DNA from 4 places in the Methylobacterium sp. Leaf100 genome. Region 2 is predicted to be linked to each of the others. Evidence: predicted binding sites of a transcription regulator. Region 2 holds the regulator's gene; each other region holds the start of a gene.
What was found. Region 2 encodes LexA, which represses DNA repair genes until DNA is damaged. Its sites were predicted from a motif close to TGTTCNNNNTGTGTTCNG; they were not measured.

Region 1 (7,503 bases), on a different contig from region 2:
CGCCGCCATGGGCCTGCGCACGATGCTGCTGTACGCCCAGGCGCTCGCCATCCCGGTGGGGCTGGTGGTGGTGGCGGGGCTGGCCGCGGGCCTGCTCCAGCACCCCCTGGTGTTCTCCGTCGAAGCCATCGGGCTGAAATGGGAGCGGCTCTCGCCCATGGCCGGCGTCAAGCGCATCTTCGGCAAGGAGGCGATGTTCCAGTTCGTGAAGGGGCTGGCCAAGCTCGCCATGGTGGGCATCGTCGGCGGCACCATCCTGTGGGGCGAGCGCGACCGCCTCGACGCGTTCGTGCGCCTCGACCTCACCGCCACCCTGGCGGCGATCCTGGCCATCTGCCTCAAGCTCATGGGCGGCATGCTAGCGGTGTTCGTCGTCATCGCCATGGGCGACGCCCTGTACCAGCGCTTCCAGTGGCGGCAGAAGCTGCGCATGTCCAAGGAGGAGATGAAGCAGGAGCACAAGGAGAGCGACGGCAACCCCGAGGTGAAGGGCCGGATGAAGCAGATCCGCGCCCAGCGGGTGAAGAAGCGCATGATGGCGGCCGTGCCCACCGCCACCGTCATCGTCACCAACCCGACCCACTACGCCGTGGCCCTGCGCTACGAGGCCGGCATGCAGGCGCCGATCTGCGTCGCCAAGGGCGTCGACAGCCTGGCGCTCCGCATCCGGGCGCTCGCCAAGGAACACGGCGTGCCGGTGCTGGAGAACCCGCCGCTGGCCCGCGCGCTGCACGCCACCGTGGACATCGACGAGGAGATCCCGGCCGAGCATTACCGGGCCGTCGCCGAGGTCATCGGCTTCGTCATGCGCCTGCGGCGCCGGGCGGCGTGAGCCTTTCGGCGCGTGCGAGATCGGCCAAGCACCACGGTTTGTGCACCTTTTTCCCCGCAATTTAACGGAAGCCGTGGCGGGATGACCCTTGCCGCGCGTGCGGACCGGGCGCTAACCGGTAGGCGCAAGAAAGGTGGATCGACCCGGGATGGCTGAGTTCAGCGGACCAACCAAGGCCGCGTCGAACGCGATCGACCGGTCCGAGCGGCCGGGCCGCGTCGGATTGCTCCTGGTCCTGGCGGGGCTGCTGGTGGGGGCGGCCGTCGGCCTGTCCTTCGTCGCCAACGAGCAGGCCCAGCCGCTCATCCTCGGCCTCCTGGCGCTGCTCGCCATGGCGGGCGTGTTCTGCCTGTTCGCGCTCGCCATCGGCGCGCTCCAGCTCGCCGGGCAGACGGGGCGGGACGACATCACCAAGGCCATCGTCGACGCCTCGCCCGAGGGCACCATCGTGGTGGAGGAGGGCGGTCGGCTCATCTACGCCAACGAGGCCTACCTCACCATCGCGGGCGGTGAGAGCTTCGCCAACCTGCGGGCCGTGGAACGGGTCTTCGTCGGCTCGCCCGAGGTGTCGGAGGCGGTCTACCGCCTGGCCCAGGCCGCCCGCGAGGGCCTCGGCCACGGCGAGGAGATCCGCATGGCGCCGCCGCCCGACGGGGCCGGCGACCGCGCCTTCGCGTGGTACCGCATCGCCGTGCGGCCCATCGACCGACCGCGCCGGCCCGCCGCCCTGTGGACCGTGAGCGACATCACCCACGAGCGCGAGCGCCAGGAGAACGTCTTCCAGGAGCTCCAGCACGCCATCGACTACCTCGACCACGCCCCCGCCGGTTTCCTCTCCATCGATCCGGCCGGATCCGTCGTCTACATGAACGCCACCCTGGCGACCTGGCTCGGCTACGACCTGGCGACCGTGGGCTCGGGCGGCCTGCGCCTGCCCGAGATCGCGCCGGGCGCCGACGTGCTCACTGCCACGGGGGGACAGCCCGGCGAGGTCAGGACCGACCGGTTCGACCTCGATCTGCGCCGCCGCAACGGCCACCCTCTGCCGGCCCGGCTCTACCACCGCGTCGCCTTCGGGCAGGACGGCAAGCCCGGGTCCTCGCGCACCATCGTGCTCAACCGCTCCGCCGGCGCCGAGACCGACGAGCCCCAGCGCGCGGCGGAAGTGCGCCTCGCGCGCTTCCTCAACAACAGCCCCATCGCCATCGCGACGGTCGACCACGCCGGCCACATCGCCCGCGCCAACGCCTCGTTCGCGCGCCTGTTCGGCGGCACCCCGCGCCAGGCGATGCCGGACGGGCACGGCAGCCTCAACGCCGAGCCGACCATCTGGGACGCCCTGGTGGAGCGCGACCGCGTCGCCCTGGAGACGGCCCTCACCAAGGCCTCCGGCGGGCTCGCCGCCATCGAGCCCATCGAGGTGATGCTGACGGGCGCCGGCAACCGCTCGGCCCGGGTCTGGCTCAGCCCCGCCGGCGTCGAGGGCGCCGCGGAAGGGGCTCCGGCCCCAGGTACGCCCGCTCAAGGCACGCCCGCTCAAGGTACTTCCGGTCAAGGCACCAAGGCCGACGAATCCGGCGACCGCGAACGGGTGATCCTCTACGCCCTGGACACCACCGCCCAGCGCCAGCTCGAACAGCAGGTCGCCCAGGCCCAGAAGATGGACACCGTAGGCCAGCTCGCCGGCGGCATCGCGCACGATTTCAACAACGTCCTGCAGGCGATCATCGGCTACTCGGACCTGCTGCTCGCGAGCCACCGGCCCACCGACCCGGCGTTCCAGGACATCATGCAGATCAAGCAGAACGCCAACCGGGCCGCCAGCCTGGTGCGTCAGCTGCTGGCCTTCTCCCGCCGCCAGACCCTGCGGCCCGAGGTGATGAGCGTCGGCGAGGCCCTGTCCGACCTCACCCTGCTGCTGAAGCGCCTGCTCGGCGAGCGGGTCGACCTCGACCTCAAGCACGGGCGCGAGATCTGGCCGATCAAGGCCGACGTGAACCAGTTCGAGCAGGTCATCGTCAACCTCGCGGTCAACGCCCGCGACGCCATGCCTGAGGGCGGGCGTCTGCTCATCCGCACCGCCAACGTGGTGCACGATTCGACCCCCGAGGAGGCGCGCCTCGGCATGCCGGCGGGCGACCACGTCCTCATCGAGGTCATCGACACCGGCCAGGGCATCCCGCCCGACGTCATGGAGAAGATCTTCGAGCCGTTCTTCACCACCAAGGAGATCGGCAAGGGCACGGGCCTCGGCCTCTCGACGGTGTTCGGCATCGTCAAGCAGAGCGGCGGCACCATCGACGTGCGCTCGACGGTGGGGGAGGGCACCACCTTCCGCATCTACTTCCCCCGCCACGAGCCCGTGGCCGAGCCGGAGCCGGCGCCCCTGCCGGCCACGAGCACCACGGGCGAGATCGCCGCCCACCGCCTCAAGGGCACCCCCGAACTCGCCGCCCCGTCGCCGCGGAAGCCCGCGCCCGACCATACCGGCCAGGGCGTGATCCTGCTGGTGGAGGACGAAGATCCCGTGCGTGCCGTCAACAGCCGCGCCCTGTCGGCCCGCGGCTACACGGTGCTGGAGGCGGCCTCCGGCCTCGACGCCCTCAAGATCATCGAGGACAAGAGCCAGACCATCGACCTCGTCGTGTCCGACGTGGTGATGCCCGAGATGGACGGCCCGACCCTCCTGCGGGAGCTGCGCAAGCACCACCCGGACCTCAAGGTGATCTTCGTCTCCGGCTACGCCGAGGACGCGTTCCGCAAGAACCTGCCCGAGGGCGAGGACTTCAACTTCCTGCCCAAGCCCTTCAGCCTGAAGCAGCTCGTGGAGACCGTGAAGGAGACCATCGCGCGCTGATTTTTGCGGGGGCAACGAACCGTGCGACTCGGGGCTTCGAACCTGACGTCAGATAAGTTGGCTGGAGGCCGATGACCTCCACGCCGTCATTCCGGGGCCGCGGAGCGGAACCCGGAATCCAGAGCCGCGACGCGCGTTCGACATGGCCCTTCCTGTGTTTCTGGATTCCGGGTTCGCCTGCGGCGATCCGGAATGACTGCGCGGGTGTCGTGACCGACCACGCAATCCGGCGAGCGGTCCGCCATCGTTTTGAAGCCGTCGCTCCGAAACCACGTCTGCCAGCCTTGCGGAATGAGAACAAAACGAGTACATCAATCGTCATCCGAGGCGCATTGAGCCTTGCTCCCACCCCATGCATAAGGATGCCGACGAATGGCCCAGCCAGCGCTGAAAGTTGTGGACGCTCCCATGGTGGACAAGGACAAGGCGAAGGCGATCGACGCCGCGCTGTCGCAGATCGAGCGCGCCTTCGGGAAGGGCTCGATCATGCGCCTGGGCAAGAACGCCCAGGTGGCCGAGGTGGAGGTGGTTTCCACCGGCTCCCTTGGGCTCGACATCGCGCTCGGCGTCGGCGGTCTGCCGCGCGGGCGCGTCATCGAGATCTACGGCCCGGAATCCTCGGGTAAGACCACGCTGGCGCTTCACACCATCGCCGAGGCCCAGAAGAAGGGCGGCGTCTGCGCCTTCGTCGACGCCGAGCACGCCCTGGACCCGATCTACGCCCGCAAGCTCGGCGTGCAGCTCGACGACCTGCTGATCTCGCAGCCCGACACCGGCGAGCAGGCCCTCGAGATCACCGATACCCTGGTGCGCTCGGGCGCCATCGACGTCCTCGTGGTCGATTCCGTGGCGGCGCTGACGCCCCGCGCCGAGATCGAGGGCGAGATGGGCGACAGCCAGCCCGGCCTCCAGGCCCGGCTCATGAGCCAGGCCCTGCGCAAGCTCACGGGCTCGATCTCGCGCTCGAAGTGCATGGTGATCTTCATCAACCAGATCCGCATGAAGATCGGCGTGATGTACGGTAGCCCCGAGACCACCACGGGCGGCAACGCCCTGAAGTTCTACGCCTCGGTCCGCCTCGACATCCGCCGCGTCTCGACCCTGAAGGATCGCGACGAGGCCATCGGCAACCAGGTCCGCGTGAAGGTGGTGAAGAACAAGGTTGCCCCGCCGTTCAAGCAGGTCGAGTTCGACATCATGTTCGGCGAGGGCGTCTCCAAGGTCGGCGAGCTCATCGACCTCGGGGTCAAGGCCGGCATCGTCGAGAAGTCGGGCGCCTGGTTCTCCTACAACAGCCAGCGCCTCGGCCAGGGCCGGGAGAACTCGAAGGGTTTCCTGCGGGACAACCCCGACATCGCCGCGAAGATCGAGGCGGCGATCCGCCAGAATTCCGGCATCCTCGCCGACAAGATCCTGGATACGGCCAAACCCACCGAAGAGGATCTGGACGAAGGCGAAGCCTGAGTTCCGGACCCGTCACCCGACCATGAGAAAGCCGCCGGGCCCCGTGCCCGGCGGCTTTCTCGTGGTGCCTAGCTATTCACGCCGCCCGCGCCACCGCGAGGAAGCGGACGATTTTGGCGGGCAAATGCCCCGAATGACACGAGCGTGCCGAGGCGGCCTCGGCGACGTCACGGACGATGTCCTGGGTCGTCGCACCCTGCTGCTCGCGGGAGACCGCGATGGTGGAGGCGACGCCGTCGATTTCGCGATCTCGCGGATACGTGCCGTGATGGCGGCGATCGCCGAGACTGCCTGACTCGTGGCGGACTGGATCTCGGCGATCTGGCAGGAAATCTCCTGGGTGGCCTGCGCCGTCTGCCTCGCGAGCCTCTGCACTTCCACGGGCGCCTGGATGAGGCCGCGGCGCGTCCCCCGACCGTCAGCCCGGCGGCAGCACCTCGATGGCGATGCCGGCATAGAATGCCGCGAGGTCGGCGATCTCGGCATCCGACAGGCCCTTGGCGACGACGTTCATGATCGCGTTGCTCCGGCGCCCGTCGCGGTACTCGGTGAGCGCCTTGACGAGGTACGGCTCGACCTGCCCCGCGAGGTTCGGGGCTTCCGGCAGCTTCGACAGCCCGTCCATGCCGTGGCAGGTCTGGCAGGCGGTGGCGGCCTTGCGGCCCGCCTTGGCATCGCCGGCCCGCGCCGGACCGATGGCGAGCCCGCTCAGGAGCGTGGCGGCGAGGAACAGGGCGGCGGCGGGATGGGGCATGCGGACTCCGGGTTCTGGGGCGATCGAGATATCCGCGCGCAGGCCGTCGAACCAGAAGCCGCAGGGCCAAGGGGCAGACGCGGCCGGCGGCCGGTGAGCCGGGCGGGCGCGCGGCCCGCCCCCCAAAAGGTCACTTCCCCTCGTACGAGATCCGGTAGATCGCCCCGGCCGTGTCGTCGGCGACGAGCAGCGAGCCGTCGAGGAACACGGCCACGTCCGCCGGGCGGCCGAGATACTCGCCGTCGCCCGTGAGCCAGCCCTCGGCGAACGGCACCGGCGCGCCCGCCTTGCCGTCCTTCTCCACCGGCACGAACATGATCCGGGCGCCGATGGGCGTGGTGCGGTTCCAGGAGCCGTGCTCGGCGATGAAGATCCCGCCGCGATAGGCGGCCGGGAACTGCTTGCCGGTGTAGAACGCCATGCCGAGATCGGCCGCATGCGGCGGCAACTCGGCCTGCGGGAACACCGCCCCCTTCGGAGGCTCCTCGTCCTTGTACTCGACGGTGCGGACGGCGCCGCCGCCGAACCACGGGAAGCCGAAGAATTCCCCGGCCTTCGTGGCGCGGTTGAGTTCGCCCGGCGGGGTGTCGTCGCCCATGCCGTCGACCTGGTTGTCGGTGAACCACAGGGACTTGTCGGCGGGGCTGAAATCCATGCCGACGGAATTGCGGATGCCCGTGGCGAACACCTCGCGGTTCTTCCCGTCGGCATCCATCCGGACGATGCCGCCGATGCCGGTTCTGGCGTAGAGGTCGCGCTTCTCCGCCGGCGGCACGTTGTAGGGCTGGCCGAGGGACACGTAGGTCTTGCCGTCGGGGCCGATGCGGCAGATCCGGGCGGTGTGGTTGTAGCTCTCCTCCGCGGCCGGGATCAGCGCGCCCTGCTTGACCAGCACGCCGGCGGCGACGTCGGGGCTCTCGTAGAAGAACTCCGCCGCCGGGAACGACAGCACCCGGTTCTGTTCGGCGATGGTGAGCACGCCGTCCTTCGAGAAGCAGACGCCGTTGGGGATCTTGAAGTCGATGCCGGGCGCGAAGGCCCGGACCTCGTCGGCGACCCGGTCCTTGTCACGGTCGGTCACCGTGTAGACCTTGGTCTTGCGGGTGCCGACGAACAGCACGCCGGCGTTGGGCCCGACCGCGATGGAGCGGGCATCGGGCACCACGGCGTAGAGGTCGATCCGGAAGCCCTCGGGGAGCTTGATCTTGCCCAGCGTCCGGCGGAGCGCATCGGCGCGGCGCCCGGTCTGGGGGATCTCGGGCGCCTCGGCCGTGCCCGTGCTCTGCATGCCCTGGAGCTTCTCCAAGGCGTCGGCCTTGGCCTTCGTCTCGGCGGGGGCGGCCCCCTGCGCCTGCGCCCCGAGGGGGGCCGAACCGAGGGTGACGCCGGCCAGAAGCGTCGCGACGAGGACGGATCGCATGGGGTACTCTCCCGGCTCCGCCCGCATGATCGGGGCGGTTGCCGGACGGACGTTACGGGCTTGCCAGTGGTCTCCACAAGGGGAGGGCCGTCCCCCGCGAGGGACGGCCCTCCCCGGGATGTCAATACGGCAGGATCTTGACGAACAGGCCCCACAGCACGAGCAGGATGCCGACC
Region 2 (7,503 bases):
GCACGGTGAACATCGAAGTCGGGAAGCCCATCGCCTTGAGGGTGATGCCCGAGTAGAAATCGATGTTCGGGTAGAGCTTCTTCTCAATGAAGTAGTCGTCTTCGAGGGCGATCTTCTCGAGCTGGACGGCGACCTCCAGCAGCGGATCGTCCTTGATCCCGAGTTGGCCGAGCACCTCGTGGGTGGTCTTCTGCATGATTCGCGCACGCGGATCGTAGTTCTTGTATACCCGGTGACCGAAGCCCATGAGCCGGAACGGGTCGTTCTTGTCCTTGGCCTTGGCGACGTACTTGGCCACGTTCTCAGGGTGCCCGATCTCCTCGAGCATCTTGAGGGCCGCCTCGTTGGCGCCGCCATGGGCCGGTCCCCACAGGCAGGCGATGCCGGCGGCGACGCAGGCGAACGGGTTGGCCCCCGACGAGCCGGCGAGACGCACGGTGGAGGTCGAAGCGTTCTGCTCGTGATCGGCGTGGAGGATGAAGATCCGGTCGAGCGCCCGGGCGAAGATCGGATTGACCTTGAATTCCTCGCACGGCACCGCGAAACACATCCGCAGAAAGTTCGACGTATAGTCGAGGTCGTTCTTGGGATAGACGAACGGCTGACCGATGGAATACTTGTAAGCCATCGCAGCGAGTGTCGGCATCTTGGCGATCATGCGCAAGCTCGCGATCATGCGCTGCTTGTCGTCCGAGATGTCCGTCGAGTCGTGATAGAACGCCGACAGGGCGCCGACGCAGGCGACCATGATCGCCATCGGGTGCGCGTCGCGGCGGAACCCCTGGAAGAATCGGTTCATCTGGTCATGCACCATGGTGTGGCGCGTGACCCGGTAATCGAAGTCGGCCTTCTGGGCCGGCGTCGGCAACTCGCCGAACAGCATGAGATAGCAGGTCTCGAGGAAATCGCCGTTCTCGGCGATCTGGTCGATGGGGTAGCCGCGATAGAGTAGCACGCCGGCATCGCCGTCGATGTAGGTGATCTTGGATTCACACGACGCGGTCGAGGTGAAACCCGGGTCGAACGTGAATTTGCCGGTCTTGGCGTAGAGCTGGCCGATATCGATGACGTCGGGGCCGATGGTACCGGTCTTGATCGGCAACTCGACCTGCGCGTCGCCCACGGTGATGGTGCTGGTGGCGCTCATGGAGACGTGGACCCTTTCGTGGCAGCGGGGCGGCGCCGGCCCGTGTGGCGATGGTTCACCAACCCGGTTCCGGGGCGCAAGGGCAACGCATGCTGCACTTGCTCACACGAGCATCGGGTTAGCGGATCGGTCGACCGCCTTCAACCGAGCGTCCGCATCACGAACGCCACGAAGCGAAATCCAGGCCGGTTTGTCATTCGGCCCGGGCGTTCCGCGTCGACGCCAGCGAAACCCGCCGCGTCAGGCGGTGGCCTGATCACGCAAGCGACTGAGGCACTCTTCGCGCCCGAGCACGGCCATTACGTCGAAGACCGGCGGCGAGGTCGCCCGCCCGGTCAGCGCCGCCCGCAGGGGCTGCGCGATCTGCCCGAGCTTCACGGCCGCCGATTCGGCGAAAGCGCGCACGGTGCCTTCCGTTGCGGCAGCGCTCCATTCCGGAAGCGCTTCCAGGGCGGGCAGGATCGCGGAGAGGCGGGTCCGCGCCTCCGGGCCGAGGAGGGAGGCGGCCTTGTCGTCGAGGGCCAGGGGCCGGGCCGCCGTGAGGTAGTAGGCGCTGTCGAGGAGGTCGACGAGGGTCTTCGCCCGCTCCTTCAGGCCGGGCATCGCCGCAATCAGCTTCTCGCGGAGTTCGGGTGCCATGGGCGAGGCGATGCCGCGCGACGGGCCCAGGGCCGGCAGCACGCCGTCGAGGGCTGCGACGAGATCCGCGTCGTCGGCGCCTCGGATGTAGAGCCCGTTGAGATTCTCCAGCTTGGCGAAATCGAAACGCGCGGGCGAGCGCCCGATGGACTTGAGATCGAAGGCCGCGATCATCTCGTCGGTGGAGAACACTTCCTGGTCGCCGTGGCTCCAGCCGAGGCGCACGAGGTAGTTGCGCAAAGCCGCCGGCAGGTAGCCGAGATCGCGATAGGCGTCGACGCCCAGCGCCCCGTGGCGCTTCGACAGCTTGGCCCCGTCGGCCCCATGGATGAGCGGGATGTGCGCCATGGCCGGTGCGTCCCAGCCGAGGGCATCCGAAATCTGGCGCTGGCGCGCCGCATTGGTCAGATGGTCGTCGCCGCGGATAACCTGGGTGACGCCCATGTCGTGGTCGTCCACCACCACGGCGAGCATGTAGGTCGGGTTGCCGTCGGAGCGCAGGAGCACGAGGTCGTCGAGGTCTCGGTTCTGCCAGACGACGCGTCCCTGCACGCCGTCCTCGACCACGGTCTCGCCTTCGAGCGGCGCGCGCAGGCGGATCACCGGCTTCGCCCCGGCGGGCGCCTCGGACGGGTCGCGGTCGCGCCAGCGGCCATCGTAGCGAAGGGGCCGGCCCTCGGCCCGCGCCGCCTCGCGCATGGCCGTGAGTTCGTCCGGCGTCGCGTAGCAACGATAGGCGTGCCCCGACGCGAGCAAAGTCTCCGCCGCCTCCCGGTGCCGGTCGGCCCGGGCGTACTGGTAGATGACATCGCCGTCCCAATCGAGGCCGAGCCAGCGCATCCCGTCGAGGATCGCGTCGATCGCCCCCTGGGTCGAGCGTTCGCGATCCGTATCCTCGATGCGCAGCAGCATCCGGCCGCCGAAGCGACGGGCATAGAGCCAGTTGAACAGGGCGGTGCGCGCGCCGCCGATGTGAAGATAGCCCGTTGGGGAGGGCGCGAAGCGCGTGACGACGGTGGACGACATCGATCTTGGCTTAGACTCTGTAGGGAAGCAGGCGGACGGCGGATCGACCGGCCCGGGGATGGGCATGTAGCATGCGCGAAGGCAGGCGTTAAGAAATCGTCACCCCCACCCCTAGGAATGGTGAAGGGTCGCACGCGGGTCACGCCCGGAGGTGTCGTGGGATGGGGCAGGGAGGCGCACGGACCGCCGGACGGATGTGGGTGCGCGCCGCCGCCCGCGTTCCCGCGCCGTCCCTGTGGCTCGGCACGCTTCAGGAGGGTGTCGCCGCCGGATTCTGCCGGGAGGTCGAACAGCGCCGACTCTTTCCCTGGCTCGCGGTGGCGTTCGGCCTCGGGGTGCTGCTTTGCTTCACTGCGACCTCCGGGCCGCCATCCCTGGCGGCACCGCTCGCCGTTGCGGCGATTTTCATCGCTCTGACACCCGTCTTCGCGGCCAGACCCGTGGTCCTGGCCGGTCTCGTCGGGCTCGTCGCCGCATTCCTTGGTTTTGCGGCCGCCACGTTCCGCCTCGTGCAGGTGGCGAGCCCGGTGCTGGCCAGAACCACCATCGCGCCCCTCGTCGGGCTCATCGAAGCCCTCGACGAGAGGGAGGAGGGCGCACGCCTCATCGTTCGGGTCGAGAGCTTCGGCACCCTCGCGGCAGAGCAGCGGCCCCGTCGGGTGCGGGTGTCGTTCAAGAAGGCACCGCCGCTGAAACCCGGTGATCGCATCGCCGCGACGGCGCGCCTGCTTCCGCCTCCCGAAGCGGCGCGGCCGGGCGGCTACGATTTTGCCCGCGATGCCTATTTTCGCGGGATCGGGGCGGTGGGCTCCCTCGTCGGCACGATCCAAGTGCGGCCGCCCCCGGAGGATTTGCCACGGTCCTTGCGGCTCGCCGCTGCAGTCGACGACGCCCGCAACGCCCTGACGCGCCGCATCACCGACGCCAACGGCGGGCAGGCCGGCGCCGTCGCGGCCGCCCTGGTGACGGGCAAACGCGGCCTCATCAACGCGGAGACCAATGATGTCCTGCGCGCGGCGGGAATTTATCACGTCGTGTCGATCTCAGGTCTTCACATGGTGCTGGCGGCCGGGGTGGTGTTTTGGCTCGTGCGCGCGCTTCTCGCGCTGGCGCCGGCGCTGGCCCTGCGCTGGCCGATCAAGAAGATCGCCGCCGCCTGCGCCATGGCGGGTGTGACGGCCTATTGCGTGTTCTCCGGCTGGGATATCGCCGCCGAACGGGCGCTGATCATGACCCTGGTGATGCTCGGTGCGATCCTGGTGGACCGACCGGCCCTGAGCATGCGCAATCTGGCGCTGGCGGCCCTTATCGCCCTGGCGCGTGAGCCGGATGGGCTCCTCGGCCCGAGTTTTCAAATGTCTTTCGGGGCGGTGGCGGGCCTCATCGCCTGCGCTCCGCTCATCGGCGCCGTGAGCTTGCGCGGGCAAAGCGCCGGTCCCCTCGGACGCGTTGCAATCTGGATCGCCACCGCGATCATCGGCACACTTGCGACGACCCTGGTCGCACAGTTCGCGACGGCACCGTTCGCGACCTACCACTTCCAGACGGTCCAGCCCTTCGGCCTCGTCGGAAATGCCCTGACCCTCCCCCTGGTCTCGCTCGCCGTGATGCCGGCGGCGGTCCTCGGCATCTTGGCCTACCCCTTCGCCCTCGATCAGCCGGTCTGGTGGCTCATGGGTCTCGCCGTGCGGGGGATGCTGACGATCTCCACCTGGATCGCCGGGTTCGATCGCGCCACCTACGTGATCCCGGCCTTCGGACCCGGCGCCCTCGCGGCGATGGCCCTTGGCCTCGTCACGCTCACCCTACCGGTGTCGCGGCTGCGCTGGCTCGGCCTCCTACCGATGGCCGTCGGCGTCGCCCTGGCCGCGAGCGCGACGCGGCCGGATCTCTATATCGACCGCGAGGGAGCTGGAATCGCCATTCGCGCCCAGGACGGACGCCTCGCAACCCTGGGGAAACCGCCAGCCTTCGTCCTGGAGCAATGGCTGAAGGCCGATGGCGATGGACGCCGGGCCGGCACCGTCACCGCCCTCTCGACCGCTCGGTGCGATCGGCTCGGCTGCACGGCGCATTTGCCGGACGGAAGAGTGCTTGCACTCGTCACCGACAAACGCGCTCTCCACGAGGATTGCATCCGTGCCGACGTTCTAATCACCCGTCGCGATGCACCGCCGGCCTGCGCCGCCAAACTCGTGCTCGACCGTCCATTCCTGGCTGCTCACGGTGCCGTGACGATCCGCTTCCCGCCAAAGGCCGATCCGATCATCACCACGGCACGACGCGCCGGCGAGAGTGTACCCTGGCGCCCGGTGCGGGAAACGGTACCGACGCGGACCCCGACGCCGGCTGTCCCGACCGCGCCGACAGCGCCAGATACAGACGAACCCGAACCTCCCTCCGAAGGCTCGGGCGAGACTCTTCAGTAGCGACGGACCAGACTGACGAGGCGTCCCTGGATCTGAACCCGATCGGGCCCGAGCACCCGTGTCTCGTAGGCGGGGTTCGCCGCTTCTAGAGCGATGGACGATCCACGCCGGCGCAGGCGCTTGAGGGTCGCTTCCTCGTCGTCGATGAGAGCGACGATGATGTCGCCGGTGTTGGCGGTGTCCTGCTTGCGGATCACCACCAGATCACCGTCGAGGATCCCGGCATCGACCATGGAATCGCCGCGCACCTCCAGGGCGTAATGCTCGCCACCCGAGAGAAAGTCCGGGGACAGGGTGACCGAGTGGCTCTGCTCCTGGATCGCCGAGATCGGCGTACCGGCCGCGATCCGGCCCATGACCGGAATGGTGATGGCACGACCGTCGCCATCCGTCGCTCGCGTCGTCGGCAGGCGTCCAACCGGCATGCGCTCGACGGTGCCCTTGCCCTTGCCCCCCTCGACGACGCTCGGCGTGAAACGACGCGACTCCGTCGGTGCCGCAGCGCCCGCGCCCGACTGCCCTCCGAGACTCTCGGGCATCCTGATCACTTCGATGGCGCGGGCGCGATTGGGGAGGCGCCTGAGGAAACCACGCTCTTCCAGCGCCGTGATCAGCCGATGGATGCCCGACTTCGACTTCAGGTCGAGGGCATCCTTCATCTCATCGAACGACGGCGGTACGCCCCCCTCGTTCATCTTCTGTTGAATGAACTGGAGCAGATCCAGCTGCTTACGAGTCAACATGAACGGCACCCGTCCTCGAACAGTACAAAGCGGCACTAAGCCACAGAAACAAATCGCGAACAGGTTATGCGTTCCGGAAGTGTTCTGCAAGGGTTCTCAGGAAAGATACATGATGGAGTGGCCGGGCGAAATTGGCGATGAGCCTGTCATCGCCAATTGGCGGCGAACCGATAATATTGTTTATCATTAATTATTTAGCAGGGTTTGGGTGCCCCCCCGCTGGTCCCTGCTTTGGCCTGCCCCCGTGCGGTGGCCCAAGTTCGAAGTTAGTGCATCGTCGGTCGGGTGACGATGGCAAGGCGAGCGGACGGCACTGATCCGCTCGGTTCCGTTGGCCAGATGACGACCTCGGGCGCAGGTGGCTGGTATCCGAGCGACGAATGCGGCCGGATGCTGTTGTCGTGCCTTCGCCATTGCTCGATCACGACGCTGGCTTCCTTGAGGGTGTAGAACACCTCGCCTTTGAGGAGTTCGTCCCGCAGCTTCGCGTTGAAGCTCTCGCAATAGCCGTTCTCCCACGGACTGCCCGGCTCGATGTAGGCGGTCTGCGAGCCAACCGCCGCGATCCAGTCCTGGACCGTTTTGGCAATGAACTCCGGCCCGTTGGCCGAGCGGATATGGCCTGGCACGCCGCGCAGACTGAACAGGTCCGAGAGTACGTCGATCACGTCGAGGGCCTTCAGCTTGCGGGATACGCGGATCGCGAGGCACTCGCGAGTGAACTCATCGATCACGTTCAGCATCCGGTACTTGCGACCGTTATGCGTACGGTGCTCGACAAAGTCATACGACCAGACGTGGTCAGGCCGCTCTAGCCGCAGGCGCAGGCACGAGCCGTCGTTGAGCCAAAGGCGTGCCCGTTTCGGCTGACGCGCGGGAACCTCGAGCCCTTCGCTGCGCCAGATCCGCTCGACCCGCTTCACGTTCACCGTCCAGCCGTCACGCCGGAGCAAGGCCGTGATCCGGCGATAGCCGTAGCGCCCGTACTGGAGAGCCAGCGCAACGATGGCGACCGTCAGAGCGGCCTCGTCCTCGACTACGACGGCGGATTTGCGCTGTGTCGAACGATGCTGCCCCAAAACTCGGCAGGCGAAGCGTTCGGACACACCGTGCTTGGCAACGACGGAGTCGACACAAGCCCGGCGGCGAGCCGGGCTCAGAAGTTTTGCTGGCGCTGCCCTTCGGGTCCCGCAGCTGCCTCCTTCAGGATGAGCTTCTCCAGGGTCGGATCGGAGATCGCCCGGCGGAGGCGCTGATTCTCGGTCTCCAGAGAATTCAGCCGCTTCACCTGATTGCCCTTCAGGCCACCGTACTCGGACCGCCACCGGTAATACGTGACCTCGGTGACCTCGATGGACCGGATTGCTTCGGCGACCTTGCGACCTTGCGAGACCAGAACATCCACTTGGCGCAGCTTGGCGACAAGCTCTTCAGCCGTATGCCTCTTCCGTCCCATGATGACATCCTCCTCATGGCTCAGAGCCATACCTCAGGGAGGACCACTTTTCGGCTCTTTGCC
Region 3 (7,503 bases), on a different contig from region 2:
CGCTACGACGCCGCCTCGGCCTTCGTGGCGGACCTGCGTGCCCCGAACGCCGCCCTGCCGGGCCTGCGGCCGGCGGCCCTGCTGGAGCGCGACCCCGTCCTGTTCTGGAAGCTCGTCGCCCTGGCCCTGGCCGTCGCGGTGGTCTGGCTGCTGGCCCACCGGGCCTGAGCCCATCGCCGCCCCCTAATGCCGGGTGACGGCCGCCCAGGGGAGGTTCGGCACCGCCGCCTCGCAGCCGGCGATGAGGGAGGCGCGGACGTCGTCGGAATCGTAGCCGCGCCCGTGCGGGAAGGCGACGATCTGCGCCGTCGCCTCGCCGGCCCGGCGGATCCGGGCGATCCAGGCCTCGGCCTCGCGGGTGAAGCGGACCTCGTAGGTCACGCCGTCCTGCTCGAAGGTGTGGGGCTCCATGCGGCGTCTCCTGTCCCGGATCCTCGCTGTCGCGCGTGCGACGTCCCGCGGGGCCTCGCCCCATATGGGCGGCCGGGGTATGGGGTCCAAGCCGTCGTCGCCGTTCGCCCCCGAGGTCCGCCCATGCGCCTGTCCGCCTTTCGTGCCCTGATCCTCGCGGGGCTGGCCTGCGGCTCGGTGTGCGGACCCGCGAGTGGACCCGCCGGAGCGCAGGGCCGCGGGCGCGCGCCGGCCCCCGACACCGTGCCGCCGAACCCGTTCGCGTCGAACTACCCCTCGCGGCCGCCCGAGGCGGCCCGGCCGCGCCCGCGCCGGGACCGGGGCGGCGAAGGCCTGCGCCCGCCGCGCGACATCCCGCTGCGCTGAGCCCCACCCTCCTCACCCCTTCCCCCCCTTGCGAGGCACCCATGCATCGTTCCCTGAAATCCGCCCTGCGGGCCGCCGTGATGACCGGGGCCGCCCTCCTCTCCCTCGGCATCGGCTCCCTCGGCCTCGGGGCCGCCGAGGCCGCCGACCGGACCCTGCGCATCGGCTACCAGCGCTCCTCGACCCTCATCGCCCTGCTGCGCCAGGATGCCGGCCTGGAGACCGCCCTCAAGCCGGCGGGCGTCACGGTGTCCTGGCACGAGTTCACCAGCGGCCTGCCGATCATGGAGGCCCTCAACGCCGGGCAGATCGACGTCTCGGCGGATGTCGCCGACACGGTGCCGCTCTTCGCCCAGGCGGCGGGGGCCAAGATCACCTACATCGCCCAGGAGGCGCCCTCGCCCGAGGCCCAGGCGATCCTGGTGCCGGGGGATTCGCCGCTCACATCCGTGGCCGACCTCAAGGGCCGGCGGGTCGCCGTGACCAAGGGCTCGGGCAGCCACTACCTGCTGCTGGCGGCGCTCGCCGAAGCCGGCCTCTCATTCAAGGCCATCACCCCCGCCTACCTCACCCCCGCCGACGGCCGCGCGGCCCTGGCGAGCGGCGGCGTCGAGGCCTGGGTGGCGTGGGACCCGTTCCTGTCGGCGGCCCGCCAGCTATCGGGCGCGCGGGTCCTGCGCGACGGCACCGGCCTGTCGCTCTACACGCGCTACTACCTCGCGGCCGACGATTACGTGGCCAAATCCGGCGACGTCCTCGGCATCCTGTTCGCCAAGCTCGCCGAGACCGGCACCTTCGTGAAGGCCGAGCCGGAGGCCGCCGCCGCCCGCCTGGCGCCCCTGTGGAAGATCGACGCCGACGTGATCGTGCGCGCCAACGCCCGCCGCAGCTACCGGGTCGAACCCGTCACCCGGGCGGCCCTGGGGGAGCAGCAAAAGATCGCCGACGCCTTCCGGGCCGAGGGCCTGCTGCCCCGCCCCGTCGACGCCTCCGCCCTCGCCACCTGGCAGCCGCCGGCCCGGTAGGCGGGGGGCCTCATACGGCGAGGCCGAGCTGGCGCGGGGCCTCGCCCGCGCCGGTGTCGAGGCCCGAGAGGGACACGCCGATCAGCCTCACGCTGCGGCGCAGGGGAAACACGTCGCGCAGGAGCCCGAGGCTGACCTGCGCCAGGGCTTCCCGGCTGGCGACGGGCGCCCCGAGGGAGCGCGCCCGGGTGATCTGCTCAAAATCCGAGAACTTCAGCTTCAGGGTCACGGTGCGGCCGGCGACGCCCTTGCCCGCGCAGGTGGTCCAGACCTTGTCGAGGAGGGGCTGCAGCCGCTCGGCCAGCACGTCGTACGCGGTGGTGTCCTCCGAGAAGGTGGTCTCCGCCCCCACCGACTTGCGGATGCGGTGCGCCCGCACGGGGCGCTCGTCGATGCCCCGGGCGACGCCGTGGTAATACCCGCTTGCGCTGCCGAACACGGCCTGGAGTTCGGCGAGCGAGCGCGCCCGGAGGTCGCCGCCCGTGAGGATGCCGAGGCGCTTCATCTTGGCCTCCGTCACCGGGCCGACCCCGTGGAAGCGCCCGATGGGCAGGGCCTCGACGAAGGCCGGGCCCATGGCGGGGGTGATGACGAACAGGGCGTCGGGCTTGCGGTAGTCGGACGCGACCTTGGCCAGGAATTTGTTGTACGAGACCCCCGCCGAGGCGACGAGGCCGGTGCGGGCCAGGATCTCGGCCCGGATGGCCCGGGCGACCGCGGTCGCGGTGGGCAGCCCCCGGAGGTTCTCGGTCACGTCGAGATAGGCCTCGTCGAGGGAGACCGGCTCGACGATGGGCGTGTGCTCGGAGAACACCGCCTGGATCTCGGCCGACACCGCCTTGTAGACGTCGAAGCGTGGCTTGACGAAGACGAGGTCGGGGCAGAGCCGCCGGGCCGTCACCGAGGGCATCGCCGAGCGCACGCCGAACACCCGCGCCTCGTAGCTCGCCGCCGCGACGACGCCGCGCTCCCGCGATCCGCCCACCGCCAGGGGCCGCCCCCGCAGAGCCGGATCGTCGCGCTGCTCCACGGAGGCGTAGAACGCATCCATGTCGATGTGGATGATCTTCCGGGTGGGCGCGGTGCTGGCGTCGGTCGTGGCTTCGGTCTCGCGCGACATCGGCCCTCGCGTCTCGGGCGCGGCGAACTGTTCGGTCTTTGTTCTCTTGTTGTGGATCGGGGGGCGGGGGTCAAGGGTGGGGCGCGGGGGTCCCCGACCCACATCCTCATCCTGAGGTGCTCATCGCGAAGGGATAAGCCTCGAAGGAGGGCTCCAAAAGCCAGAGCGACCCTTGGAGCCCTCCCTCAACGCCGCCGACACGGCACCTCAGGATGAGGGGGTTGAGGAGAATCAGGCCAAAGCCCCATCTGGGATCGCCGTAACTCCCAGAATCGGAGCCTTTCGCGGCCGCGCGATCCAAGAAAATCGACCGGCTCCGGCCCGAGCATCACACCGGCGCCGGTCCAGGCGTACCCACCGTCCCACACGAATAACAGAACCGGTCGAAGGTGCTCTTGCGGTGGTCGCAGGCCGGGCAGCGTTCGAAGACGCCGATGCCGCAATGCGGGCAGAAATTGGCGGCCGGGTTGGCGAGGTCGATGGGCCGTTCGCAGCCGGGGCAGACCTTCTTGGCGAGGCGGAGTTGGGCCTGGTCGGTGGCGATCTCCGTGCGGCGCTCGGCGTCGGGGCGGGCTTCCGCCGCCTTTTGCCGCTCGTTGTAGGCGTGGAGCGCGTTGATCGCCGTGCGGCCGACGAGGAACGTCACGATCACCCCGACGCCGTAATGCACGTAGCCGCCGTAGCTCGGCAGGTAGGGCACCAGCTCCACGAAGAACGCGAAGGCGGCGGCGAGGGCGAAGCCCCAGACGTAGGGCCAGTTGCGGGTGTGGCGGCGCCGGGCGAGCAGCCATCCGGCGAGTGCCAGCAGGGGCAGGGTGAGGGCGAGGCGGTAGCCGAACACCCGCAGCTCCTGGCCGTGCTCGGCCGCGTCGAGCTTTGTTTGGGCCGCGCCCCGCAGCTCGGCCTCGACGGCGTCCTGCGCGGATTCGCGCTCGGAGAGGTCGAGGGCGGTGCGGTTTAGGGCTTCGAGCCGCTCCTCCACGGCGCGCTCGGCCGCCTTCAGGGCGTCGAGCCCCTCCGTGCGGGCGATGAGGGCCGGGTCCTGGTCGACGCGCCGGGTGGCGTCGCGGGTCTTCAGCCAGTTGGCGAAGGTCTCGCGGGCGGCCTCCGAGGCCGAGCGCGCGGCGTCGAGGGCGAGTTGCGCCTGCTCGGCCTGCCGCCGGGCGTCGTCCTGCGCGCGGCGGATCGCCTTGAGGGTGTCCGTCGAGGCTCGGGCCTGCTCCCGGTCGAGGAACTGTTCGAGGGTGAAGCGGTGCTCGACCTGCGGCAGGTCGCCGACTACGAGGGCGCCGAGGCCGATGAGGAACACCGCGAAGGCGAGGGCCACGAGCCACAGCACGAAATTGAACCACCGTTCGGACAAGCGACGACCGGAACGCATGGGGAGACCTCGCGGGTTTGGTGGGGGATGCGCGTCCGGCCGGGTTTCTAACCCGGCCGGACGCGCGCCTCGTTGCGGTGGCAGGATTCGAGGTCGCGGACCGAGCGGTTGTAGGTCTCGCCGAAGAGCTGGGCCGGCTGGCTCGGATCCCCCTTGGCGCGGATGTCGCGGGCGACGTCGCGGCCGTGCCCGATCACGCGGGCGACGGTGTCGGTGTAGCCGGTGCAGGACGAATTCGCCTTGGGGCTCAGGGCGTCGAGGGTTGCGCCGAGCTGCGCGTTGGCCGTCGACACCGCCGCGAGGGCGGCGAGGAAGGGCGCCACGTCGGCCTTCGGCCCCAGGGCCTCGAACCGCCGCACCGCCCGGCGCAGGGCGAGGCTGGTGGACAGGAGCCGGCGGGCGGGCGCGTCCTCGGGCAGCGCGGCGAGGCGCGCCTCGTCCCGGGCGATCTCGCGCTCGAACAGGGCGGTGCCGTAGGCGTCCATGGCCTTGGCGGCGGCCTCGACGCGGGGCACCAGGATCGGATGCTGCTCGCGGGCGAGGCGGTAGCCGTCCTCCTTGAACTCGCGGGTGGTCTGGTAGCGGGTCAGGGCCTTCAGGGTCGGGTTGAGGGCGCGCAGGGCGTCGCGCAGGCGCGCGGCCTCGGCGTCGATCTCCGGCACGGTCCCGGGCAGCGCGATCGCCGTGTCCAGTTCGTCCAGGACCCCGTCGAAATCGACGATGCCGAAATGGTACCAGGCGTTGGCGCCGAGCTTGGTCCCGAGCTTCAGGACCCGCTCGTTATCGCGGCGGTAGTCCGCGAGCTGCCGCTCCAGGGGATGGGAGCGGACGAGGTGGTTCTGCACCTCCGTGTAGGCGTTGGCCTTGGCCAGGACTTGGGCCAGGACTTGAGCCTCGGGGTTCGGGGGCGCGGGCGCACGGGCCGGCGCCCGTCCGGAGGGCGGCGCGGGCGGGGTCTGCAGCAGGGCCTGCGCGGCCGGGGCCAGGGCCGGGAAGTCGCACCGGAAGGCCTCGGTCAGGCTCCGGCGCACGGCCTCGTGGGCCTGGGCGCATTGATACGCCACCGTCGGGCGGGCGGACGCATCGCGCGCCACGGCATTCCGGAAGCTCTCCCGCAGGGTGTTGATGCCTTGGCGAATGCCGGGCCGGGCCGCCTCGGGCACGCCCGGGCTCGCGGCGCATCGCGCATACGCGTCGAGGAAGGCGTCGCAGCTCTCCACGCCCACGACGTCGACCGGCGTGATGGCCGCCGCAGGCCGGGCCGCGAAGCCGGCCAGGATCGCCACCGCGCCCGCCACGGTTCGGGCCACGCGGCTGCTTGTCCGTCCGGGTCCGTGCATGCGTGGTCCTTGGATTGGGGGGCCCGGGGTCGGGGGCCCGGGGTGGGCGGCTTCGCCTGTCATGCGGACCCGGACCCGCTTGCGCAAGCTGTCGCACGCGCGGGGCATCGCCATCCGGTCGCCGATCCCTATTTCCCGAAGGGACTCATCACCGTACCGGACGAACCGTCGTTCGACCGAGCCGGCCCCGGCCGGCGGGCGGGCGCGGTCGCCCAGCAGGCGCCGCGACCATGCCCCTCCCCTCTCCGTCCCCCGCCGCCGCATCCCCGCCCCGCCTGTGGCGGCCCCAGCGCGTCCTCGTCACCCGCGCGGCCCGCGGGTTCGCCCATGGCCGGGCCATCGCCGAGCGCGCCGCCGCCCTCGGCGCCGAGGTGGTCGAACTCGCCGGTGATCGCCTGGTCGCCCTGAAGCACGACGACCCGCGCGCGGCCTACCGCGCCGCCAAGGGTACCCTCGCGGTGGTGGTGGCGCCCCCGAGCAAGCGCCGGCTGCAGCCGATCCCGCCCTCGGCCGACTGGCGCTTCGACCTCGCCGAGGGCTGCCATGCCCATTGCCAGTACTGCTACCTCGCCGGCTCGCTCAGCGGCCCGCCGATCACCCGCGTCTACGCGAACGTCGACGAGATCCTCGCCGTGCTGCCGGCGCATCTCGGCAGCGGCGGCGTCACTTCCGTGTCGGCCGAGCGCGCGCACGAGGGCACCACCTTCGAGGGCTCCTGCTACGCCGATCCCCTCGGCATCGAGCACCTCACCGGCAGCCTGTCGGAGGCCGTGCGGTTCTTCGGGCGCTGGGACGCGCCGGTGCAGCTGCGCTTCACCAGCAAGTTCGGCGACGTGTCGCCCCTCATCGGCCTGCCGCACGGACGGCGGGTGCGGGTCCGCATGTCGGTGAACGCCCAAGGGCTGATCCGCTTCGAGGGCGGCACCAGCCCGCTCCAGGCCCGCCTCGACGGGCTCGCGCGCCTCGCCCGCGACGGCTACCGCGTCGGGCTCACGGTGGCGCCGATCCAGCCCTTCGCCGACTGGCCGGCGGGCTACGACGATCTGTTCGCCCGCATCGCCGCGGCGCTGGCCGGAATCCCCGACCTCGATCTCACGGCGGAACTCATCACCCACCGGTTCACGCCCGGCTCGAAGACCGTCCTGCGCGACTGGTATCCGGGCAGCGACCTCGACCTCGACGAGGCGGCGCGCACCCGCAAGCTGACGAAGTTCGGCTCGACCAAGTACGTCTACCCCGCCGAGACCATGCGGACCCTGCGCGCGTCCCTTACGGAGATGCTGGGGCGCCACCTGCCCATGGCGCGGGTGCTGTACTGGACGTGACCCGGGCTTTTCTTCCGGAACGCGCGGCTTTGCGGGAGGCCGCCGCTTGCCTGCGGCGAATCCCGTCATATAACAAGAACATATCATGAACTCGTGCGTTGTCCGACGCGATCACGACAGGGAGGGACCTCCATGGGCCGCTACCGCTTCCATGCAATGAACGGCTCGGACTTCGTGTTCGACGCCGTCGGCAAGGACATCCGCGCACCCGGCCGCGTGACCCGCTGGGCGGAAAGCGTGGCGCAGGACCTGATGGGCCGCCTCGACGGGGAGACGGACTGGTCCACCTGGTACGTCAGCGTCCACGACCTCAGCGGCCGGCGCGTCCTCGTGCAGCCGTTCGTGCCCCCGCACGGGGATGCGCTCCCACGGGGGGCTTCACGCCGATCCCAGCCCGCCCCCCAGATGACGGCCTGACCGCCCGGGACGCCATGCGGCATCATGGGGGAGGCCGCCCGTCGAACCCGAGGGCGGTCCGCCGGTTGGAACGCCATGAGCCAGCACAGCACCGACCCCGCCCAGCAGATCATCGACG
Region 4 (7,503 bases), on a different contig from region 2:
GGTTCGCCGGGTCGACCTCGGTCTTGCGGCGCAGGCGGTTGATCTGCACGTCGATGCTGCGCTCGGCGGCGAGGCCGCCGGCCCCGGCGAGCGCCTCGCGTTCCACGTTGGCGCCCCCGGCCTGGGCCAGCACGGTGAGGATCTCGCGTTCGCGCTCGGTGATGCGGATGGTCTCGTCGGCGCGGCGCAGCTCGCCCCGGTCGATGCGGTAGGAGAACGGCCCGAAGGTCACGGTCTCGAGGCCGGGCTCGCGCGCCGGGGCGCCCTCGGCGCGCCGCTTGATGATGTTGTTGAGACGCAGGATCAGTTCGCGCGGCTCGAAGGGTTTCGGCAGATAATCGTCGGCGCCGATCTCGAGGCCCATGACCCGGTCGTTGGGGTTGGAGCGGGCCGTGAGCATGAGGATCGGCACCCGCGAGGTCTCTCGGACGTGGCGGGCGTAGTCGAACCCGCTCTCGCCCGGCATCATCACGTCGAGGACGAGGGCGTCGAACACGAAGCACTGCGCCTTGGTGCGCGCCTCGGCGACGTTGGCGGCGGCGGTGACGCGGAAGCCCTGCTCGTAGAGGAAGCGGGTGAGGAGCTCGCGCACGCGGCGGTCGTCGTCCACCACGAGGATGTGGGGCGCGTTGTCGGCCAGCTCGACGCTGGCCTTCAGACCGGGGAGGGACATCAGGCGGCGCTCCGGGCCCGGCGGGCCATGAGGCGACGCACGGCGGCGCGCTCCTCGGGCTCGATCATGGCGAGCAGGAAGTTCTGGGCCGAGAGCGCCCCGCCTTCCCCGGCGCCGGGCGCCGGCTCGGCGAGCGCCCGCGTCACCCGGTGGGTCTGGACCCGGATGAGGTCGCCCGCGAGCGCGGTGCCGCGCTCCGTACAGAACAGCAGCCGCTGGCGCCGGTCGCTCGTTCCGGTCTTCTGGACGATGTAGTCCTGCTCGATGAGATCCTTGAGCACCCGGTTCAGACTCTGCTTCGTGATCCGCAGGATATCGAGGAGTTCGGCGATGGTGAGGCCCGGGTAGCGATCGACGAAGTGCAGCACCCGGTGATGCGCCCGGCCGAACCCGTATTGCGCCAGGATGCGGTCCGGGTCACCGACGAAATCGCGATAGGCGAAGAACAGCAGCTCGATGAGGTCGTCGCCGGGGCTTTGGGATGAGGCGGTCTCCGCCGGACCGTGTGCGTCGCTGCCGGCCGTCTGGGTCGCGGGAAAGGTCACGTCGGGGGCGGCCTGATTTTATGTCAGTGTTATTGACATATTTCAGGTGCGTTGCTACCCGTCAAGCCTTCCGGTAGGGCGTCACGACCCCGTGGCCTGTTTCAACTTCTGGCCTGTTCCGCCGCCCGACCCCCGACTCCCATCTGACGCCGGCTTCGAGGGCAAGCCCGCGTGCCGAGGAAGCCCACCATGTCCCTGATCCCGTTCGACGCGCGCGAGGGCACCATCTGGTACGATGGCGCGATGGTGCCGTGGAAGGATGCCAAGATCCACGTGCTGTCCCACGGCCTGCATTACGGGTCGTCGGTGTTCGAGGGCGAGCGGGCCTATGGCGGGCGCATATTCAAGAGCCGCGAGCATGCGGAGCGCCTGCTTCGCTCGGCCGAACTCCTCGACTTCAAGATTCCCTACAGCGCGGCTGAGATCGAGGCGGCCAAGGAGCTCGTCCTGCGGACCAGCGGCCTCGCCGACGCGTATCTGCGCCCGGTGGCGTGGCGCGGCTCCGAGATGATGGGCGTGGCTGCCCAGAACAACACCATCCACCTCGCCATCGCCGCGTGGGAATGGCCGAGCTACTTCGATCCCGAGACCAAGATGAAGGGCATCCGCCTCGACATCGCCGATTACCGCCGGCCGGACCCCCGCACCGCCCCCTCCACCTCGAAGGCGGCGGGCCTGTACATGATCTGCACGATCTCCAAGCATCGGGCCGAGAACAAGGGCTACGCCGACGCCCTGATGCTCGACTGGGAGGACAACGTCGCCGAATGCACCGGCGCCAACGTGTTCTTCGTGGCCGACGGCGTGATCCACACCCCCCTTGCCGACCGCTTCCTCAACGGCATCACCCGCCAGACCGTGATCGAGCTGGCCAAGCGCCGCGGCATCCAGGTGGTGGAGCGGCGCATCCTGCCGGCCGAGCTCGAAGGCTTCTCGGAGTGCTTCATCACCGGCTCGGCGGCCGAGGTGACGCCGGTGTCCGAGATCGGTCCGTACCGGTTCGTGCCCGCCAGCCTGACCAAGACGCTTATGGACGACTACACCGCCGAGGTGCAGCCCAAGGCCGAGGCGGCCTGAGGCCCGCGACATCCGGTCCAAGGTCCCCCCGGAGGCCTTGGATCGGTAACCTCGACCGGGCGATGCGGAACCGCGAGCCCGACCATGCGTTCACAGGGAACATTCCATGAACGCGAGGCGATGATGACCAAGGCTGCTGAGAAGGCCGTCGCGGCCGACGAGACCAATCCGAAGATCGACCCGAAGGACACGTCGAACCAGATCAAGGATCCGAGCGAGTGGACCACCGGCGGCGAGCCGATGACCGGCGCCCAGGCCTCCTACCTCAAGACCCTGTCCGAACAGGCCAAGGACCCCGAAGCCTTCTCGCCCGACCTCGACAAGGCCGAGGCCTCGCAGCGTATCGATGCCCTTCGCAAGGAGACCAAGGGCAACTGATCCACACCGGGGGCCGGCTCGAATTCTACGTTCGGGTTAAGCCCCCGGAAGTATCTGACCGGTTACCGTTACGTTGCTTCGGAACCGGCAGGGATTTTTTCGAACGATGGCTGGGTTTCCGAACGGTTTCGAGCATCGCGGTGATCCCGATGCGGCACAGGACATCCAGCGCGGGCGGGCACGGTTCGCCGCCGACGCGAGCGGCGCGACGGCCGTCGAATACACGCTCCTCGTCGGCCTGATTGGTCTTGCTCTGGTCGGGGCGATGCGCGCCTATTCCGACAAGATGGTGATCGTCTACAACACCCTCGCCACGGCGATCACCACACCCTGAAAGGGGCCTGGGAGCCGGCGGAACGGGACGTCAGCGCCCGCCTGACTTGCCGGACTCCGCCTTGCCCGACCCGGTGCGCGCGGTGGCGTCGCCCGACGGGTTCGCGTTCCGACCGCCCTCCTGTTGACGGCCCTCTTGCCAGAATGTGTCGAACAGGCGTTGCATCGCCTTTGCGTTCTCCTGCTGGACGTCGAGGCCGGACTGGAACATCTGCTGGAACAGCTCGAAGGGCGCCGCGTCGTTGGTGGCCGGAGCCGATTGCCCGGGCGGAACGCGCGCCGGAGCGGGCTGGGGTGCCAGCCGGGTCGGCTTCGCGGCCGTGCGGACCGGGGGCGCCTTCGGCGCCGGCATTCCGGGCGCGAGGGCACCCCCGGCCGTCATGAAGGCGTTCACCATATCGGTCCAGTAGGGGTTCGGCGGAATGCCGAACGCGTTCGGCGCCGGCGCGGGGGCCGCCTGCGGCGTCTGGTTGATCATCACGTGGACGATGCCGGCCACCACCATTCCGGCCATCACCGGCAGCATCTGCTTGAGCACCGGCGTGGCGATGCCGCTCGTTCCCGCCGCCTGCTGCAGCACCGCCTGGCTGAGATGCGGCGAGCCGAAGAGCTGGCGGACCAGCATGTCCATCTGCGGCGAAGCCGATGGGCGCGGCGCCGTCGCACCGGCACCCGCCAGACTGAAGAGGTGGGCGAAGCCCGTCGGATCGTTGGCGGCGTTGCGCTGGAGCCCCATGGTGAGGGCGGGCAGCAGCGCCTCCATGGCCCGCCGGGTCTGGTCCTGCGACAGACCGAACTGCTGTCCGAAGCCCTGAGCGCCTGGACCGGCCTGCGCCTGGAGGATATCGAACAGGTTGAACATGGAACTGGGCCTCGTGAACGGATGGGCGACGCCGATCCGGGTCGTATGCTCGCGTGCGTGGGTTCAAGTCTGTCGCATCGGCGGTTGACTTACCAGCCCGCCGATGGCGATGCCCCCTGCGGGAGGCCCGGAATGCCGATTCCGGACGGCGTTTCCCCGTTGAATCGATACGGCGCCACCCGTTTTCGCCACCGACATCCTCAGCAAGGCGCCCCGATGCGGTTTCCCGCGCCCCTCATCCCCGCGCGCCTCGTGCGCCGCTACAAACGCTTCCTCGCCGATATGGAGCTCGCGGACGGCAGCCTGGTCACGGCCCACTGCGCCAACCCCGGGGCGATGCTGGGCCTGCTGACGCCCGGCGCCCGGACCCTGCTCTCCGCATCGACGAAGCCGTCCCGGAAGCTCGGATTCTCGTGGGAGCTCGTGGAGGCCGACCTCCCCGGCGGCCCGCAATGGGTCGGCATCGACACCCAGCGCCCGAACGCCCTCGTGGCCGAAGCGTTTCGCGCCGGGGCGTTGCCGCAGCTCGCCGACTATACGGGCTTGAGGCCGGAGGTCCGCTACGCCGCAGCGAGCCGCGTCGATTTTCTGGCGCAGGGGGAGGGGCTCGGGCCCTGCCACGTCGAGGTCAAGAACTGCCACCTCCTGCGCACGCCCGGCCTCGCCGAGTTCCCCGATTGCGTCGCCGCCCGCAGCGCCCGGCACATGGTGGATCTCGCCGACGTGGTGGCGAACGGCGGCCGGGCCATGCTCATCGTCGTCGTGCAGATGTGGGCAACCCGCTTCGACGTCGCCCGCGACATCGATCCGGCCTTCGACGCCGCCTTCCAGGCCGCCCGCGCGGCCGGCGTCGCGGTCCACGCCCATCGCTGCCGGGTCGACCCCGAGGGCGTCGCCCTCGCGGACGCGATTCCCGTGGTCGGGTGACGCCTCATGCCGGTCGATTGCCTCGCGATGCGGATTTGGGCTTCGCTCAGGCGCCGCGCGGGCTGCCTGAGACTGTCCCCGAATGGATCATCCGGAAAACAGTGTCAGGCACTCCGCTCGAAGATCAGGTTCAGCCGGGTCCGGGCCAGGAGGCGGTAGCCGTTGGCCTGCAGCAGGGCGGGCAGGTCGATCTGCCACTGGTCGGTGCCGTTCTCCACGAGGAGCAGCTGCGGATGGAGCGAGACCGGGGCAGTGCGGAAGAACGGCTCGAGGATGAGATCCTCGGCGCCCTCGACGTCGAGTTTGATCGCGTCGATGCGGGTGATGCCTTCGCCCTGCGCAAGGTCGAGGAGGGTGACGGCCGGCACGCGGATCTGCGCCCCCTCGTTGGTGCCGACGATCTTCAGGCTCGACTCGCCCCGGTTGCGCGGATCGACGAACAGGGTGAGGGCACCCGCCTTGTCGGCCACCGCGCAGGCCACGGCCTTGACGGTGCCGAACGGGTTCTGGCCGATGTTGTAGGTCAGCCGGTCGAACACGTCGGGCTGCGGCTCGACGGCGAGGATGCGGGCCCGCGGCCCGGCGAAGGCCGCCACGAACAGGGCGTACGCGCCGATGTTCGCGCCGATGTCGAGGAAGGTGCAGCCTGGTTCCAGGCGCGCTTTGAGAAGCGCACGCTCCTCGGGATCGAAGAATTGCGGCGTGAAGAGCACCTTCTTCTCGCAATTGTTGTTGTACGGGTAGAGCCGCATCCGGGCGCCGTAGCGCTCGACGTCGAGGGGCTTTCCGCGCAGCAGGCCGATGCCGATCCGGCGCAGGAACAGGGCGAGGCGGCGGGCGCCCCAGCTCCCGTAGGAGAGCCGGCCCGTGCGTCGGGCGATGCGCGCGACGAGGCCGGTGGGGGCGTAGGTGCCGTAGGGCTGCGTGTCCTTCATCGCCAGGGGTGATGCCAGCCCGATCCGGCGGGGGCAAGCGCTGGCGCCATCCGGGGGGCTTCCCTCCATCGCCGGCGCGGACCACAACGGCATCGGCCCCGCCCGCTGCCGTACCCCGAGCCTCCACCCCGAGCCTCCCATCACCCCGAGCCTCCCATGCAGACCTTCCTCTCCGACGGCGTCAGCATCGCCTACCTCGACACGCCCGCGCGCGACGGGGCCGGCGACCCGATCCTGCTGATCCATGGTTTCGCCTCGAACCACCGCGTAAACTGGGTCAACACCCTCTGGGTGAAGACCCTGTCGGAGGCCGGGCGCCGGGTGATCGCCCTCGACAATCGCGGCCACGGCGAGAGCCAGAAGCTCTACGATCCGGAGGCCTACGGGTCCGACCTCATGGCCCGGGACGCGGCCCGCCTCCTCGACCATCTCGGCATCGATCGGGCCGACGTCATGGGCTATTCCATGGGCGCGCGCATCGCGGCCTACCTGGCGCTGGACGACGCACCCCGCGTGCGCTCCCTCCTCCTCGGCGGCCTCGGCCTGCATCTCGTGGAGGGACGCGGTCTGCCGAGCGGGATCGCCGAGGCCCTGGAGGCAGAGCCCGGCACTCCCGCTCCCAACCCCACCGCCGCGGCCTTCCGCACCTTCGCCGAACAGACGAAGAGCGATCTCAGGGCGCTGGCCGCCTGCATGCGCGGCTCGCGCCAGACCCTGTCGCGGGCCGAGGTCGCCGAGATCCGGGCGCCGACCCTGGTCACCGTCGGCACCCTCGACACGGTCTCGGGGCCCGGCCCGGCCCTCGTCGCCCTGATGCCCAACGCCCAGTCCCTGGAACTGCCCAATCGCGACCACAGCACGGCGGTGGGCGACCGGCAGCATCGCGAGGGCGTCCTCGCGTTCCTCGACGGACGGGCCTGAGACCGGACGTCTACGCGGCGTCCGGGTCCGAAAGCCACGCAGGAACCCAGCGCTCGGGCCGGGGGGCACGAGCAAGGTCGGCACGCCCCTGATCCACGGGCGCCGGCGCCCCGTCGATGACCGGGCGGGTCTGATAATCGAACCGCGGCAGGATGGTCCCGTCCGCGTGCATGTCGAAGTGCATGGTGAACCACAGGCCGCATCCCGGCTCGGACAGCGCCTGTGCGTCGCGCAAAGCCCGGAGTATGGGCTCCATGAGGGCTGCTTCGGGAATCGGCTGCGGTCCACGTTCGAAGACACGCGCTTGAAACAGGTCGCCGACGAGGGAGACCTCGAAACGGGTCGAATCCCAGGGGTTGCGGCCTTTGGGACGATGAGCATTCAGGAGATGGGCCAGATCGGCCAGCGCCGGATGCCGGCCCCAATAGGCTTCGCGCTCCTCGCTCCGACGCGCAATCCGGGTCGCGAACACGCTGCTGTCGCCCGACACCGCGACGGCCTCGAGGTCGGATCGACCCAGCCGTCCACGCAACCACTCCGCCAAGTCATCGAGGCCGTCCTCCACGACGAGTTCGGACGGCGCGAAATCGCTCCATGTGCCGCCATCGTCGAAGGCCCCGACCGCGAGACGCGCGAGGAAGGCTTCGAGGCTCGGGGCAATGACGCCAGCCTCGCCTTCGGAGCCCAGGCCGACGATGCTCGGCGCGTTCGGATCGTGTCCGGGCGGGAGCCAGAACCCCGCCTCCGATCCGTCCGGCAGATGCAGGAACAGGGCGAATTCCCGGCGCAGGGGTGTGCCGTCCACGATGGGCGCATCATCGGCCCAGCTTCCGGCAAGATCGAAGCAGCCGA

Region 1: a site for LexA is predicted at 3,983-4,000, ahead of recA (recombinase RecA). Genes of this name have one in related genera too.
Region 3: a site for LexA is predicted at 2,951-2,968, ahead of dinB (DNA polymerase IV). Genes of this name have one in related genera too.
Region 4: a site for LexA is predicted at 2,391-2,408, ahead of ASF25_RS03525 (DUF3072 domain-containing protein). Genes of this name have one in related genera too.

Annotation. Positions count from the first base shown of each region.
Region 1 covers NZ_LMMW01000013.1:33,778-41,280, forward strand. The annotation lists gene flhB (flagellar biosynthesis protein FlhB) at 1-832, shown strand, start outside; gene ASF25_RS10950 (ATP-binding protein) at 981-3,689, shown strand; gene recA (recombinase RecA) at 4,062-5,153, shown strand; partial or broken gene ASF25_RS23585 (hypothetical protein) at 5,230-5,571, opposite strand; gene ASF25_RS10960 (cytochrome c) at 5,572-5,907, opposite strand; gene ASF25_RS10965 (PQQ-dependent sugar dehydrogenase) at 6,038-7,327, opposite strand; gene ASF25_RS10970 (MAPEG family protein) at 7,449-7,503, opposite strand, start outside.
Region 2 covers NZ_LMMW01000045.1:217,498-225,000, reverse strand. The annotation lists gene gltA (citrate synthase) at 1-1,147, opposite strand, end outside; gene gltX (glutamate--tRNA ligase) at 1,388-2,812, opposite strand; gene ASF25_RS17090 (ComEC/Rec2 family competence protein) at 2,974-5,241, shown strand; gene lexA (transcriptional repressor LexA) at 5,235-5,984, opposite strand; partial or broken gene ASF25_RS17080 (IS3 family transposase) at 6,251-7,440, opposite strand.
Region 3 covers NZ_LMMW01000061.1:173,231-180,733, forward strand. The annotation lists gene ASF25_RS19380 (bifunctional protein-serine/threonine kinase/phosphatase) at 1-168, shown strand, start outside; gene ASF25_RS19385 (hypothetical protein) at 184-411, opposite strand; gene ASF25_RS19390 (hypothetical protein) at 535-777, shown strand; gene ASF25_RS19395 (aliphatic sulfonate ABC transporter substrate-binding protein) at 819-1,802, shown strand; gene dinB (DNA polymerase IV) at 1,813-2,922, opposite strand; gene ASF25_RS19405 (zinc ribbon domain-containing protein) at 3,251-4,303, opposite strand; gene ASF25_RS19410 (DUF3829 domain-containing protein) at 4,351-5,613, opposite strand; gene ASF25_RS19415 (spore photoproduct lyase family protein) at 5,874-6,968, shown strand; gene ASF25_RS19420 (hypothetical protein) at 7,101-7,385, shown strand; gene ASF25_RS19425 (hypothetical protein) at 7,461-7,503, shown strand, end outside.
Region 4 covers NZ_LMMW01000002.1:97,425-104,927, reverse strand. The annotation lists gene ASF25_RS03540 (response regulator) at 1-673, opposite strand, end outside; gene ASF25_RS03535 (MarR family transcriptional regulator) at 673-1,131, opposite strand; gene ASF25_RS03530 (branched-chain amino acid aminotransferase) at 1,408-2,295, shown strand; gene ASF25_RS03525 (DUF3072 domain-containing protein) at 2,419-2,673, shown strand; gene ASF25_RS03520 (Flp family type IVb pilin) at 2,780-3,007, shown strand; gene ASF25_RS03515 (DUF937 domain-containing protein) at 3,038-3,868, opposite strand; gene sfsA (DNA/RNA nuclease SfsA) at 4,085-4,795, shown strand; gene ASF25_RS03505 (FkbM family methyltransferase) at 4,900-5,730, opposite strand; gene ASF25_RS03500 (alpha/beta hydrolase) at 5,887-6,651, shown strand; gene ASF25_RS03495 (hypothetical protein) at 6,662-7,503, opposite strand, start outside.